DNA from 3 places in the Photobacterium sp. NCIMB 13483 genome. Region 2 is predicted to be linked to each of the others. Evidence: predicted binding sites of a transcription regulator. Region 2 holds the regulator's gene; each other region holds the start of a gene.

What was found. Region 2 encodes CRP, which controls carbon source genes, mostly activating them, when cyclic AMP is high. Its sites were predicted from a motif close to TGTGANNNNNNTCACA; they were not measured.
Region 1: a site for CRP is predicted at 2,870-2,885, ahead of cdd (cytidine deaminase). Genes of this name have one in related genera too.
Region 3: a site for CRP is predicted at 2,330-2,345, ahead of typA (translational GTPase TypA). Genes of this name have one in related genera too.

The regions. Positions count from the first base shown of each region.
Region 1 covers NZ_PYLV01000036.1:12,580-16,874, forward strand. The annotation lists gene purT (formate-dependent phosphoribosylglycinamide formyltransferase) at 1-702, opposite strand, end outside; gene C9I86_RS18865 (DMT family transporter) at 865-1,740, opposite strand; gene cdd (cytidine deaminase) at 1,873-2,760, opposite strand; gene C9I86_RS18875 (CidB/LrgB family autolysis modulator) at 2,976-3,662, opposite strand; gene C9I86_RS18880 (CidA/LrgA family protein) at 3,659-4,003, opposite strand; gene C9I86_RS18885 (hypothetical protein) at 4,122-4,295, opposite strand, start outside.
Region 2 covers NZ_PYLV01000006.1:145,356-149,650, forward strand. The annotation lists gene astD (succinylglutamate-semialdehyde dehydrogenase) at 1-769, shown strand, start outside; gene C9I86_RS07445 (DUF1338 domain-containing protein) at 810-1,604, shown strand; gene C9I86_RS07450 (hypothetical protein) at 1,655-1,849, opposite strand; gene crp (cAMP-activated global transcriptional regulator CRP) at 2,029-2,661, opposite strand; gene C9I86_RS07460 (OsmC family protein) at 3,044-3,448, shown strand; gene C9I86_RS07465 (phosphoribulokinase) at 3,550-4,295, opposite strand, start outside.
Region 3 covers NZ_PYLV01000024.1:59,661-63,955, reverse strand. The annotation lists gene C9I86_RS16270 (DUF2959 domain-containing protein) at 1-234, shown strand, start outside; gene typA (translational GTPase TypA) at 401-2,227, opposite strand; gene glnA (glutamate--ammonia ligase) at 2,829-4,238, shown strand.

The DNA.
Region 1 (4,295 bases), on a different contig from region 2:
TGGTTGCCACGACTCGCGGTAGTCGCCATCCTCTTGACGATGACCAATTGGCGCACAGAAATGCACTCCATCAACCGCGCGTACTGTGAGAAGTGTGATTTCATAATCAAAATCGACAAAGCCTTCAACAATCACTCGGCCTGCACCTGCACGTCCACCTTCTTGTGCGTATTGCCATGCTGATTCAATGTCTGCGGCAGTTTTAATCACGCTTTGACCTTTGCCTGATGAACTCATGATCGGTTTTACAACACACGGCATGCCAATACGATGCACTGAGGCTTCAAAATCGGCATATTGATCAGAAAATTCATAAGGCGAGGTTGGAATGGCTAAGGTTTCAGCGGCAAGACGACGAATACCTTCACGGTTCATAGTCAGTTTAGTCGCGTTAGCGGTGGGGACGATATTGATACCTTGGCTTTCAAGTTCAACTAAAGTATCTGTCGCAATTGCTTCAATTTCAGGCACAACAAAATGGGGCTTTTCAAGGGCAATAATACCTTTAAGTGCATCACCATCTAACATATCAATCACATGGCTACGGTGGGCTACCTGCATTGCTGGTGCATTCTCATAACGATCAACAGCAATCACTTCAAGACCAAGACGTTGACACTCAATAGCAACTTCTTTGCCTAACTCACCAGAGCCAAGCAGTAATACACGGGTTGCATCAGAACAAGTAGCTGTACCAAACATTGAAATTCCTTACGATTTGTCATTAAAGGTGAAATCTGCCGTTAATCATACCTTATTTTGATGTTTGCGCAATCGTTTGCTTTTGGTGGGTGTTTGATAGGAATCTCATAATTGAAGAACGGAAAGCGAAAAAAAACCGCTTATCATAAGCGGTTTAAATGATTATTTTTTGCGATTTTCCCAATGGGTAATAAAAGCAACTGAAAGAATAATAATTCCAGCGCCAAGCCATAATCGCCCTGGTGGTGTCCAACCAAAGACTAACCATCCACCTAATACGTTTAAAGGTAATTTTGCGTGATCAAAAGGTTGTACAAAAGAAGCATCAGCTACGGCATAGGCTTTAGCGATTGCCCATTGTGCTAAGCCTGTCAATAAGCCCGCAATAATTAATAACCACCAGCTAAAACTCACTGTTGGCATCGTAAAGTCAGGCGCAGCTAAAATAAGATTGAACGGTGTCATTAGAATGAGCAGGTACATCACAATCGTGGTTGGTGATTCATGGCTAGATTGCTTCTTCACCATCAATGAATAAGCCGCCCAGAAAAAAGCCGCACCTACAGGCAATAATGTCGCGATGTTAAAATCTTCAGACCATGGCTCAAGAATAATCATGGCACCAACAAAACCGCCTAGTGTTGCCAACCAACGCGCTTTACCGACAGTTTCTTTTAGAATGAGCCCTGAACCGATTGTTGCAAATAGTGGGGAAATCATTAGTAGCGCAATACCTTGCCAAATAGGGACAGGGTAGGCTAATGCCCATAGCCATAACTGGATACCGATAACCGCAAAAAACACCCGTAAGCAGTGTAACCAAAAGTGGTTGGTTTTAAGCGATTGACGAATACCTAATGTACGTAGCCAAGGAAACATAGCGATTAATGCAATAAAGTATTGGATCAACGCAACAGACGTGGAAGGAACATGCATTTTGATACTAAGGTATTGAGCTAAGCTGTTTACGATAGCAAACGCGAGCCCAGCCGTGAGCATCCATGCTGCTCCTTTCAAAGGATTGTGTGTTTGAGACATTGTCATTGGCTTCTAATAATAGGTGGCGAGATAATACGCTTTTGATGTTTGATAGCCAACATTGATCAAGTTTAGATAATAAAAAACCGCCAGTGAGGCGGTCTTTTTAGAATATTCAAATCAATTGCCGACTTAATAAGCAACATATGTTAGTTGAATATCAGGATTAAGTGCTTCTAATAATGCTTGTGTACGTGCTAATTGACTAATTTTACTTTCAGCACTTTCTACCAGTGCCGCTTCTGCAATCTCAGACAATGAATAGTTAGACATATTCATATTAATTAATGCCACTTGCAGAGGAGGTAAGCTTGGGTTGAAGGCTGCATTTTCTGCATACATGCCTTCAAAAACACGGCCATCATGTGCTTTTAATGCCATACCACTGAAATTCTTTGAGTAAGGTGCATGTGAACGGTTAGCGGCATTACATGCACTGATCGCAAGCTCTGAACCTTCTTCAATGCAAATGCCATTATTTAAATCACTTAATAGACCATCTTTAACCCCTAAATCTAGCGGGCCGAATGAATCAGGTAAGTATTGTTGCAGTGTCATGGGTTCGCGTTGTGGCAGTTGAATCATCATGTCGTTAGCTGATGTTAATTCATTCATAAACTGACGACAGTGACCACAAGGGCTGTAGTTTATAGTGACATCTTTAATGCCCACTTCGCCCTTGATCCATGCATGGCTAATGGCAGATTGTTCAGCATGAATAGTACAAGCCATACTTGCGTTTTCAAATTCCATATTAGCACCAAAATATAAGCGGCCAGATGTGCCACGTACAATTGCACCAACATAGAAATTAGAAATAGGGACTACAGCATAGGAAGCAGCAAGAGGAAGGAGGGCCAAGCGAAGTTCAGTATCAGTCATGTGCGTTGTTGATAATAAACATTCGAATTGCTCAGGACTGATCGTTGAGTCGAAATTTGAATCTTCGATAATAGGCTTTAAAGCTGACGCCAATTCAGCAGGTAATAAGCTTAATGCTTTTATAACACGTGCGTACATTGGGTGTTACTCCTTCATTGTTTATGGCAAAACATTCTATGTGAATCACAATGAGTTAGAAGTGATCTTGATCACACTGTTGGTTTTGCCATTACACCTATTACATTACTGAGAGTGGCGTCACACTTGTTTCTGTAACAAAGCATACAACATTTCAATGACTTAGTAAAAATTGACCGTTTTGTATGCTTTGTGCTCAACTGTGCTATTGCTGATCAAGCATGTCCAAAAATACGTAATAGTAGAGGAAACATCAGTGGGGCTAATAAGGTGGTCATAATGCCGCAAATAACCAAAGCTAAAGAACTAAATGCACCTTCTTGATAGTTTTCTTCTACGGCTTTTGCTGTACCTAATGCATGTGACACCGTACCAATTGACAAGCCTTTTGCTAGTGGATGTTTCACGCGGAATAATTTCATGATTGGGTAACCTAATACCGCGCCAAATAACCCCACAATAATCACCATTGCAGAGGTAATCGCAGGAATCCCCCCAATTTGCTGAGAAGCCGCCATTGCAAGAGGGGTAGTGATAGATTTAGGTAAAATACTTGCTGCAAGTTGAGCATCCGCACCCATTGAAAAAGCAATCGCAGTACCAAAGGTCATTGATAACACGCTACCGACAAAACAAGAGGTTAAAATGGTTTTCCACTTACTGCGAATAAGCCCAATTTGTTGATATAGCGGGAAAGCTAATGCGACAACCGCAGGACCCAATAAATAGTTAATCACTTCATTTTGTGCAAAATAGGTCTGATAAGGCACTTCCAACCATTTTAAGGCCAAAATCATAACAATAAGCGTGATTAAAAGAGGGTTGAAAAAAGGATTTTTAATTTTCATTGCTAAATAACGTGCAACATAAAAGCAGACTAAGGTTGCCACTAACCAAATCATGACTGTTTCTCCTTATGGTGTACCGCTAGGCCAATAACAATTAACACAATAACGGTGCTGCCAAGGGTACTTGCAAAAATGATCGCTGCGTTATTTTCAATGACACCTAAATAATTCATTAAACCAACACCAACAGGTACAAATAACAATGCCATGTGTTTAATTAATAAATTACAGGTACTTTCAACCCACTCTGCACGACAAATGCCAGTGACAAGAGCAATAAAAAGAATAAATAAGCCGATGATACTGCCAGGAACCGGTAATCCAGACCAGTGCTGAATGCCTTGTCCTAAAAAGAAACAGATCATGACGATAGCAAATGAGCGTATATAATTCATGGGTGGTATGACTCTTAAATATTTCCAATCATCATACAAATAAACATGATAATTGTCACACTAATTAATGGCGGTTAATGAACTATATTGGTTTCTGTTGATAAAACAAGCATTAATGTTATTGGATTGTCAAAATATACCCACCAAGCAGTAGTGTAAATGTAATGATTATTAAGGTGCAAATAGTTGCGTAATTAGTCTTTATTCCCAAAGGGAACGGTTTTATTGTGTGCTTTTTTGCGATGTTTGACCATGACGGTGCTTTTTTTAATGCAGGTGCTTCATTACGCAC
Region 2 (4,295 bases):
ATTTGCGGGGCAACCGCAAACTATGTTGGCTTTAGAGATGGGAGGTAATAATCCATTAGTGATCGGCCAAGAGTATGGTGACATTGATGCGGCGGTATATACCATCATTCAATCGGCTTTTTTAAGTGCTGGACAGCGTTGTACTTGTGCACGGCGATTATATATCGCCACAGGAAAAGCTGGCGATGCTCTGTTAGCCCGTTTAGTGACGGTCGCTTCACAATTGCTGGTGGGTGATCCCTTTGCAACCCCTGCACCGTTTATGGGGCCATTAATTTCTGCTGTGGCGGCGGATCACATCATATTGCATCAACAACAACTTTTGGATGCTGGTGGCGTTGCTTTATTAACGGCAACGCGGGGACAAGGCGCAATTGTGACGCCTGCGATTATCGATGTTAGTGCTATTACTGAACTTGCGGATGAAGAATATTTTGGACCACTATTACACGTTAGTCGTTATGTTGATTTTATTCAAGCGGTAGTCAGTGCCAATCAAACTCGCTATGGCTTAGCGGCAGGGCTCATTTCAACCGATGAGCAACAATGGCTCTATTTTATTGAACATATTCGTGCTGGTATTGTGAATCGAAACCGACCCTTAACAGGAGCGAGTGGTGATGCACCTTTTGGTGGCCCTGGCGCATCAGGAAATCTTCGCCCAAGCGCTTATTATGCTGCGGACTATTGTGCTTATCCTATGGCGTCTGTTGAAGGGGATGATGTGCAATTACCGGCTCAATTAGCGCCAGGAGTATGCTTGAGCTAAGGTTTAATGAGTGATAATGCTTTCAATAGGCAGGCTGATTATGGAATCTATTACCCAACTTTTTGATGGTTTATGGCACGATTATAGTCACCGCTTATGCCCTTCAGCGGTGCAAATACAGCAGTTGTTAACCGAGGACACAGCATTACTTAATGATCATATTGCATTGCGCAGCTTTGGGTTACCGAAGTGTGGCTTAGCCGTACTGGCTGCGCCATTTATTGCTTTGGGTTACCAACCGCAAGCAAAATATCATTTTAGTGCCAAAAAGCTGTATGCCGAATCCTTTATTCATGCAAACCCGGTGTTGCCAAAAGTCTTTATTAGCGAATTACAATTAGCGGGGTGCTCGGCTGAATTACAACATACGATACGAGCCTTGCTTGATCAGGTTGATGATGATTATTTTCGCCAACCTGATTTTATTTATCGTGGCCGTCCATGGCAACTTGACTTTGCGACCTATCAATTTTTAGCGGCTGAAAGTGAATATGCAGCGTGGGTTGCGGCACACGGTTTTGGCGCTAACCATTTTACGGTGAGTATTAATCAATTAGAACAGTTCTCTAATCTTGAAGAGGTTAATCATTTATTGCGCCATAACCAGTTTGTTATTAATCAAGCGGGCGGGGAGATAAAAGGTAATGCTGAGGTGATGTTGGAACAATCAGCAACCATGGCTGACAAGGTGGGGGTCAGTTTTCGAGACGGTATTCATAACATCCCTGGTGGATTTTATGAATTTGCAAAACGCCATCCCCAAGCGAATGGTGAGTTATATTCAGGGTTTGTGGTTGCTTCGGCGAATAAAATTTTTGAAAGTACAGATCGTTAATTGTAAGCCAAATAAACAGTGCTTAGCGCATAAGCACTGTTGTTGAAGGGTTAGTTATCCAGTGGTGAAGCCCAAACACCTGATTCATCTGCAGGGCAGCGACGTAATCCGGTTTGTTGTTCGAGATAACAGCGACTATCACTAAACCCTGTCATTTCAATGGTTGTTGGCTGACTAGTTAAGATCCCAGGTACCGTGGTGTAACTGTTAACTGAAAAGCGTTCAATATCCATATTGACCATCATCGATTTAAAATCCATTTGTGAGCAAAATGTAGCATAAATAGATGTTATTACAAGTTAAAATTTAACACTAATGCCTGAGTGTTCAATGATTGTTTTACGGTGATCATCTGGGGAGTGATAAAAAAAAACCGCAGGCATAAGCTGCGGTTTCATCGGTGATTTTGGTATGACTAAAATAATTAGCGTGTACCGTAAACCACAATAGTCTTGCCATGAGCAGAAATAAGATTTTGCTCTTCTAGCATTTTAAGAATACGGCCGACTGTTTCGCGAGAACAACCTACGATCTGACCAATTTCTTGACGAGTGATCTTAATTTGCATGCCATCAGGGTGTGTCATTGCATCAGGTTGTTTTGCAAGATTCAGTAATGTCTGTGCAATACGACCTGTAACATCAAGGAACGCAAGATCACCCACTTTTTGACTTGTCACTTGTAGACGACATGCCATTTGAGCAGATAGACGCATTAGAATATCTGGGTTAACTTGAATTAATTGACGGAATTTTTTAAATGAAATTTCTGCAACTTCACAAGGGCTTTTTGCGCGAACCCAAGCTGTACGTTCTTGGTCTTCTTCGAACAAGCCGAGTTCACCAATAAAGTCGCCCTGGTTTAGGTAAGAAAGGATCATCTCCTTACCTTCTTCATCCTTGATTAATACAGCAACAGAACCCTTCACGATGTAGTACAAAGTCTCTGCTTTTTCACCTGCGTGAATTAACGTGCTCTTTGATGGATATTTGTGAATGTGACAATGGGAAAGAAACCACTCTAAAGTTGGATCTGTTTGCGGTTTACCTGGAACCATATTACTAACTTCCTCTGCATATGTTGCCCAACAATATGTTCTGTAAAGATAACTCGACAAAACTGTGCGTTGGCAGGGTTATTCACTCAGCTGATGGGCTGCGAGCTAACTTAAACTGGTTTAGAGTGTATCCTTTTTTTGGGGCTTTTTCTTGATATTGATCTCGATGACCCGCTCATTTATGAGAGATAAGTGTGCACATGATCACATCGTTGTGACTTAGTTACCAAAAGCACCGTTTCAAAGTGATTTTGCTCTCCAATTCTAGCAATAGAAATATGCAACACAATTAGCATCAAACAAAATAAATAACGTTTACATCGATGGAATTATCAACAAAAATAAGATCAAATTTTAAATAATATAGCTCAAGGATATAAAAATGCAGTCACGTGTAAAATGGGTAGAAAACATGACGTTTGTTGGCCAATCAGCATCGGGCCATAGCGTCGTTTTAGATGGTAACGGTGGTGAAAAAGGGCCAAGTCCAATGGAGTTGGTATTAATGGCTGCCGGGGGATGTAGCTCTGTGGATGTTGTTAGTGGTTTACAAGATTTACAACAGCAGATCACGGCTTGTGAAGTGAATATCTTCGCCGAACGTCGTGAACAAGCGCCACGAATTTTCACTCATGCCAATTTACACTTTGTTGTTACTGGCCATGATTTAAATGATGCACTAGTGAGTAAGATGGTGGCTGACTCGCTTGAAAAATATTGCTCAGTTTGTTTGATGCTAGGTAAAGGTGTTGAAATGAGTCACAGCTATGAGATTGTTGTGGCGTAACTCGATGACGATGACGGTTGCTGATATCAGTAACCGTTTATCAACGAGTAGTGAGAGCTACGTCTGATACTTACTTCTGAGTATCATACAAGAAATAATGCTTACGCTATTTTTCCATTTTCAATGAGTTGTTCAAGCAACGGTCGCATAATCAGTTCCATCGCAAAACTCATTTTCCCACCAGGAACCACAAGGGTATTGTGGCGTGACATAAATGAGCCTTGAATCATCGCCAATAAATGTGGAAAGTCGACATTTTTTAAGCCACGAAACCGGATCACGACAAAGCTTTCATCTAAACTTGGAATACCTTTCGCACTGACAGGGTTTGACGTATCAACGGTAGGGACTCGTTGAAAATTAATATGGGTGCGAGAAAATTGGGGTGTGATGTAATTAAGATAGTCATCCATTGAGCGCACAATTGATTCCATCACCGCTTCTCTTGAATGACCGCGGTCGCGAGTGTCGCGAATGATCTTTTGAATCCACTCTAAGTTTACAATGGGCACCATCCCAATCAGTAAATCAACATGCTGAGCGACATTGGTTTCACCATCAACCACACCGCCATGTAGCCCTTCATAAAATAACACATCAGTATTTTCAGCTAACTGTTGCCAAGGCGTGAAAGTACCCGGCATTTGATTATAAGGTACGGCTTCATCAAAGGTATGTAAGTAACGCCGAAACTTGCCACTGCCGTCTTGAGCATATTGCTCGAAAAAGTGGGCTAACTGTTCAAAGTCATTGGCTTCTGCACCGAAATAGCTGATATGACGACCTTGTTCTTTGGCTTTACGAATCTCACAATCCATCTCTGGGCGAGTAAAACGATGAAAACTAT
Region 3 (4,295 bases), on a different contig from region 2:
GTATCTTACAATAAAATGCTATCTGCGATGAAACGCGCTGAGAAGAAAATGGAGCCTGTTTTAGACACTTTACGTGATAACACCCTATATCTTAAGCATAACCTCAATGCGGCAGCAATAGGCTCACTTCAAGGGCAGTTTAATGCATTACAAACCGAAATCTCTGGTGCTATTCGTGATATGAACAGTGCCATTGCAGAATCAAATCGTTTTATTGGTCACTTGAAAAAGTAATCAGCACAATTGCGATACTATAACCATAAAAAAGAGCTAATCATGTTAGCTCTTTTTTTGTTTAAATATTTTTTGTCCCAAGAATATTTTCATACTCCAGATACAACAATCCCCCGCTTGTCGCCAAGCGAGGGATTGTATTAGTAATCGTTCAGATTAGCGGTAATTACTTACCACGACCTGCGCGCTTACGATCGTTTTCAGTAAGAAGTTTCTTACGGATACGAATGCTTTCTGGTGTTACTTCTACTAGCTCGTCATCATCGATGAATTCTAGAGCTTGCTCAAGAGTGTACTTGATAGCAGGAGAAAGCGTTTGTGCTTCATCTGTACCAGATGCACGAACGTTTGTTAGCTGCTTACCACGTAGACAGTTGATAGTTAGATCGTTTGCACGGTTATGAATACCGATGATCTGACCTTCATATACTTCGTCACCGTGCTCAGAGAACAGACGGCCACGCTCTTGTAGGTTGAATAGCGAGTAAGTTACCGCTTTACCAGTACCGTTAGAGATCAATACGCCGTTAGCACGTTGACCGATAGTACCGCCCTTGTGAGGACCGTAGTGATCAAACGTATGGTAGATAAGACCAGAACCAGAAGTCATTGTTAGGAATTCTGTTTGGAAACCGATAAGACCACGAGAAGGCATCATGAAGTCCATGCGAACACGGCCTTTACCATCTGGTGCCATATCTTTTAGTTCACCCTTACGGATACCGATTTTCTCCATTACACTACCTTGATGCTCTTCAACCACATCGATAGTTACAACTTCAAACGGTTCCATTAGCTTACCATCTTCTTCTTTGATGATAACTTCTGGGCGAGATACTGCTAGCTCGTAACCTTCACGACGCATGTTTTCAATCAGGATAGATAGGTGAAGTTCACCACGGCCTGAAACACGGAAACGGTCTGGGCTATCAGTCTCTTCAACGCGCAATGCTACGTTGTGTACTAATTCTTTTTGTAGACGCTCAAGGATGTTACGTGAAGTAACAAACTTACCTTCTTTACCAGCAAACGGAGAAGTGTTTACTTGGAAAGTCATGGTTACAGTTGGTTCATCAACAGACAATGCTGGTAATGCTTCAACAGTGTTTACGTCACAGATAGTGTCAGAAATCTTAAGCTCGCCAAGACCAGTGATTGCAATGATGTCACCCGCTTTCGCTTCAGTAACTTCATGACGCTCAAGACCTAGGTAACCAAGAACTGTACCTACTTTACCGTTACGCTTAGCACCGTCAGCACCAATGATAGTTACTTGTTGGTTTGCAGCAACAGTACCACGAGCAATACGAGCAACACCGATAACACCAACGTAAGAGCTGTAATCTAGTTGAGAGATTTGCATCTGTAGTGGACCGTCAACGTCAACACAAGGAGCTGCAACGTTATCAACGATAGCTTGGAACAATGGTTCCATATCTTCGCCAGTTACGCCTTCTTCCATAGTTGCCCAACCGTTTAGCGCAGAAGCGTAAACTGTTGTGAAGTCTAGTTGCTCGTCAGTTGCGCCTAGGTTGTCAAATAGGTCAAAGATTTGATCCATAACCCACTCAGGACGTGCACCAGGACGGTCAATCTTGTTGATTACAACGATTGGCTTAAGACCGTATGCAAACGCTTTTTGCGTTACGAAACGTGTTTGAGGCATTGGGCCATCAACCGCGTCAACGATCAGTAATACAGAGTCAACCATAGACATGATACGCTCAACTTCACCACCGAAGTCTGCGTGTCCAGGGGTGTCTACGATATTGATGCGGTAGTCATTCCAATTAATTGCTGTGTTCTTAGCAAGAATGGTAATGCCACGCTCTTTTTCGATATCGTTAGAATCCATCACACGTTCTTCGGCTTCGCCGCGACCCTCTAACGTGCCAGATTGCTGTAGAAGTTTATCAACCAGGGTAGTTTTACCGTGGTCAACGTGAGCAATAATTGCGATATTTCTTAAGTTATCGATCAGTTGATTAGACATTAGTTTCACATTCACTCAGAACATGCAGCGTCTTAATAGAGGCTACTTGATTAAAAAAACGGCTCATAATTTAACAGATTTTACTCCAAAACCCACGAAATATGTGATTTATATCACCAGCTTTTTTCGCAACTTCCTCTAGAGCCGCATTTTTACTCACTTTTTTGGCTATTTTTATTTTTCTTAACCCTCATATTGATACGATAAATTAGTCTAAAACCAATCAAAAATGCGATCTTGATCACTTTTTAGTTACAGCTTAATGACGATTATTTAGCAATAAAAATACCTAATTATCTCTGGGTTGATTGACAATATTTGCCCTCATCACCATAGTAGTGGAACTATTAAATGGCGAAGTATATTGGTCAATATTGTATCACTTTCAATATGCACCATTGTTGCACCAAACCGGTGCAAACGCTCACCATAATAGTGCAAACCAGGAGAGGAAAAAGTCACCTAATTGCCTTAAACACGCATTATTAGGGGCTTTTAAAAGTTGGCATGGTTTTCGCTTTAATACTTTTAGATTTGCTCATCACAGTATGAGCACAAAGTTTGCGGCCATCGCCCTAAATAACACCGGAGGTTACTCAAGATGTCAGTTGAAAACGTATTAGCACTGATCCAGGAAAATGAAGTTAAGTTTATTGACCTACGTTTTACCGATACCAAAGGTAAAGAACAGCACATTTCTATTCCATCTCATCAAATCGATGCTGATTTTTTTGAAGAAGGTAAAATGTTTGATGGCTCTTCTGTAGCTGGCTGGAAAGGCATTAATGAATCAGACATGGTAATGATGCCTGATGCAGCAAGTGCGGTACTTGACCCATTTACTGAAGACGCAACCCTAAATATTCGTTGTGATATTCTTGAGCCAGCAACAATGCAAGGCTACGATCGTGACCCTCGCTCAATCGCTAAACGTGCAGAAGAATTCATGCGTTCAGCAGGTTTTGCTGACAATGTTTTAGTCGGACCTGAACCAGAATTCTTCCTCTTTGATGACGTTCGATTTAATACTGATATGTCAGGCTCATTCTTTAAGATTGACGACATTGAAGCAGCATGGAACAGCGGCACTAAAATTGAAGGCGGTAACAAAGGTCACCGTCCAGGCGTTAAAGGCGGTTATTTCCCAGTAGCTCCTGTTGATTCATCACAAGACATTCGCTCTGCAATGTGTTTGATCATGGAAGAAATGGGATTGGTTGTTGAAGCTCACCACCATGAAGTCGCGACCGCAGGTCAAAACGAGATCGCAACCCGTTTCAATACCTTAACCAATAAAGCTGATGAAATTCAGATTTATAAGTATGTTGTTCATAACGTGGCACACGCGTTTGGTAAAACAGCAACCTTTATGCCTAAACCACTGGTTGGTGATAATGGCTCAGGTATGCACGTTCACATGTCACTGGCTAAAGATGGTGTTAACCTATTTGCAGGTGATAAGTACGGCGGCCTATCTGAAATGGCATTGTTCTACATCGGCGGTATCATTAAGCACGCACGTGCAATCAACGCCTTTGCTAACCCTGCTACGAACTCATACAAGCGTCTAGTCCCTGGCTACGAAGCACCTGTTATGTTGGCTTACTCTGCACGTAACCGTTCTGCATCAATCCGTATTCCAGTCGTACCAAGTCCAAAAGCACGTCGTATCGAAGTACGCTTTGGTGATCCAGCAGCGAACCCATACCTAGCCTTTGCAGCAATGCTAATGGCTGGCCTTGATGGTATCGCTAACAAGATCCACCCAGGCGAAGCAATGGATAAAGACCTTTACGACTTACCAGCAGAAGAAGCGGCAGAGATTCCAAAAGTAGCTGAGTCACTACAAGGTGCACTACAAGCGCTTGACGAAGACCGTGAATTCTTAACCTCTGGTGGCGTATTCTCTAACGACTTTATTGATTCTTACATCGCCCTAAAAGAGCAAGATGTAGAGAAAATCAATATGGCAGTACACCCATTAGAATTTGAACTTTACTACTCTGTTTAAGTAATACATTTAAACTGAACAGTGAAGATTTAGGCCTGCCTCACACGCAGGCCTTTT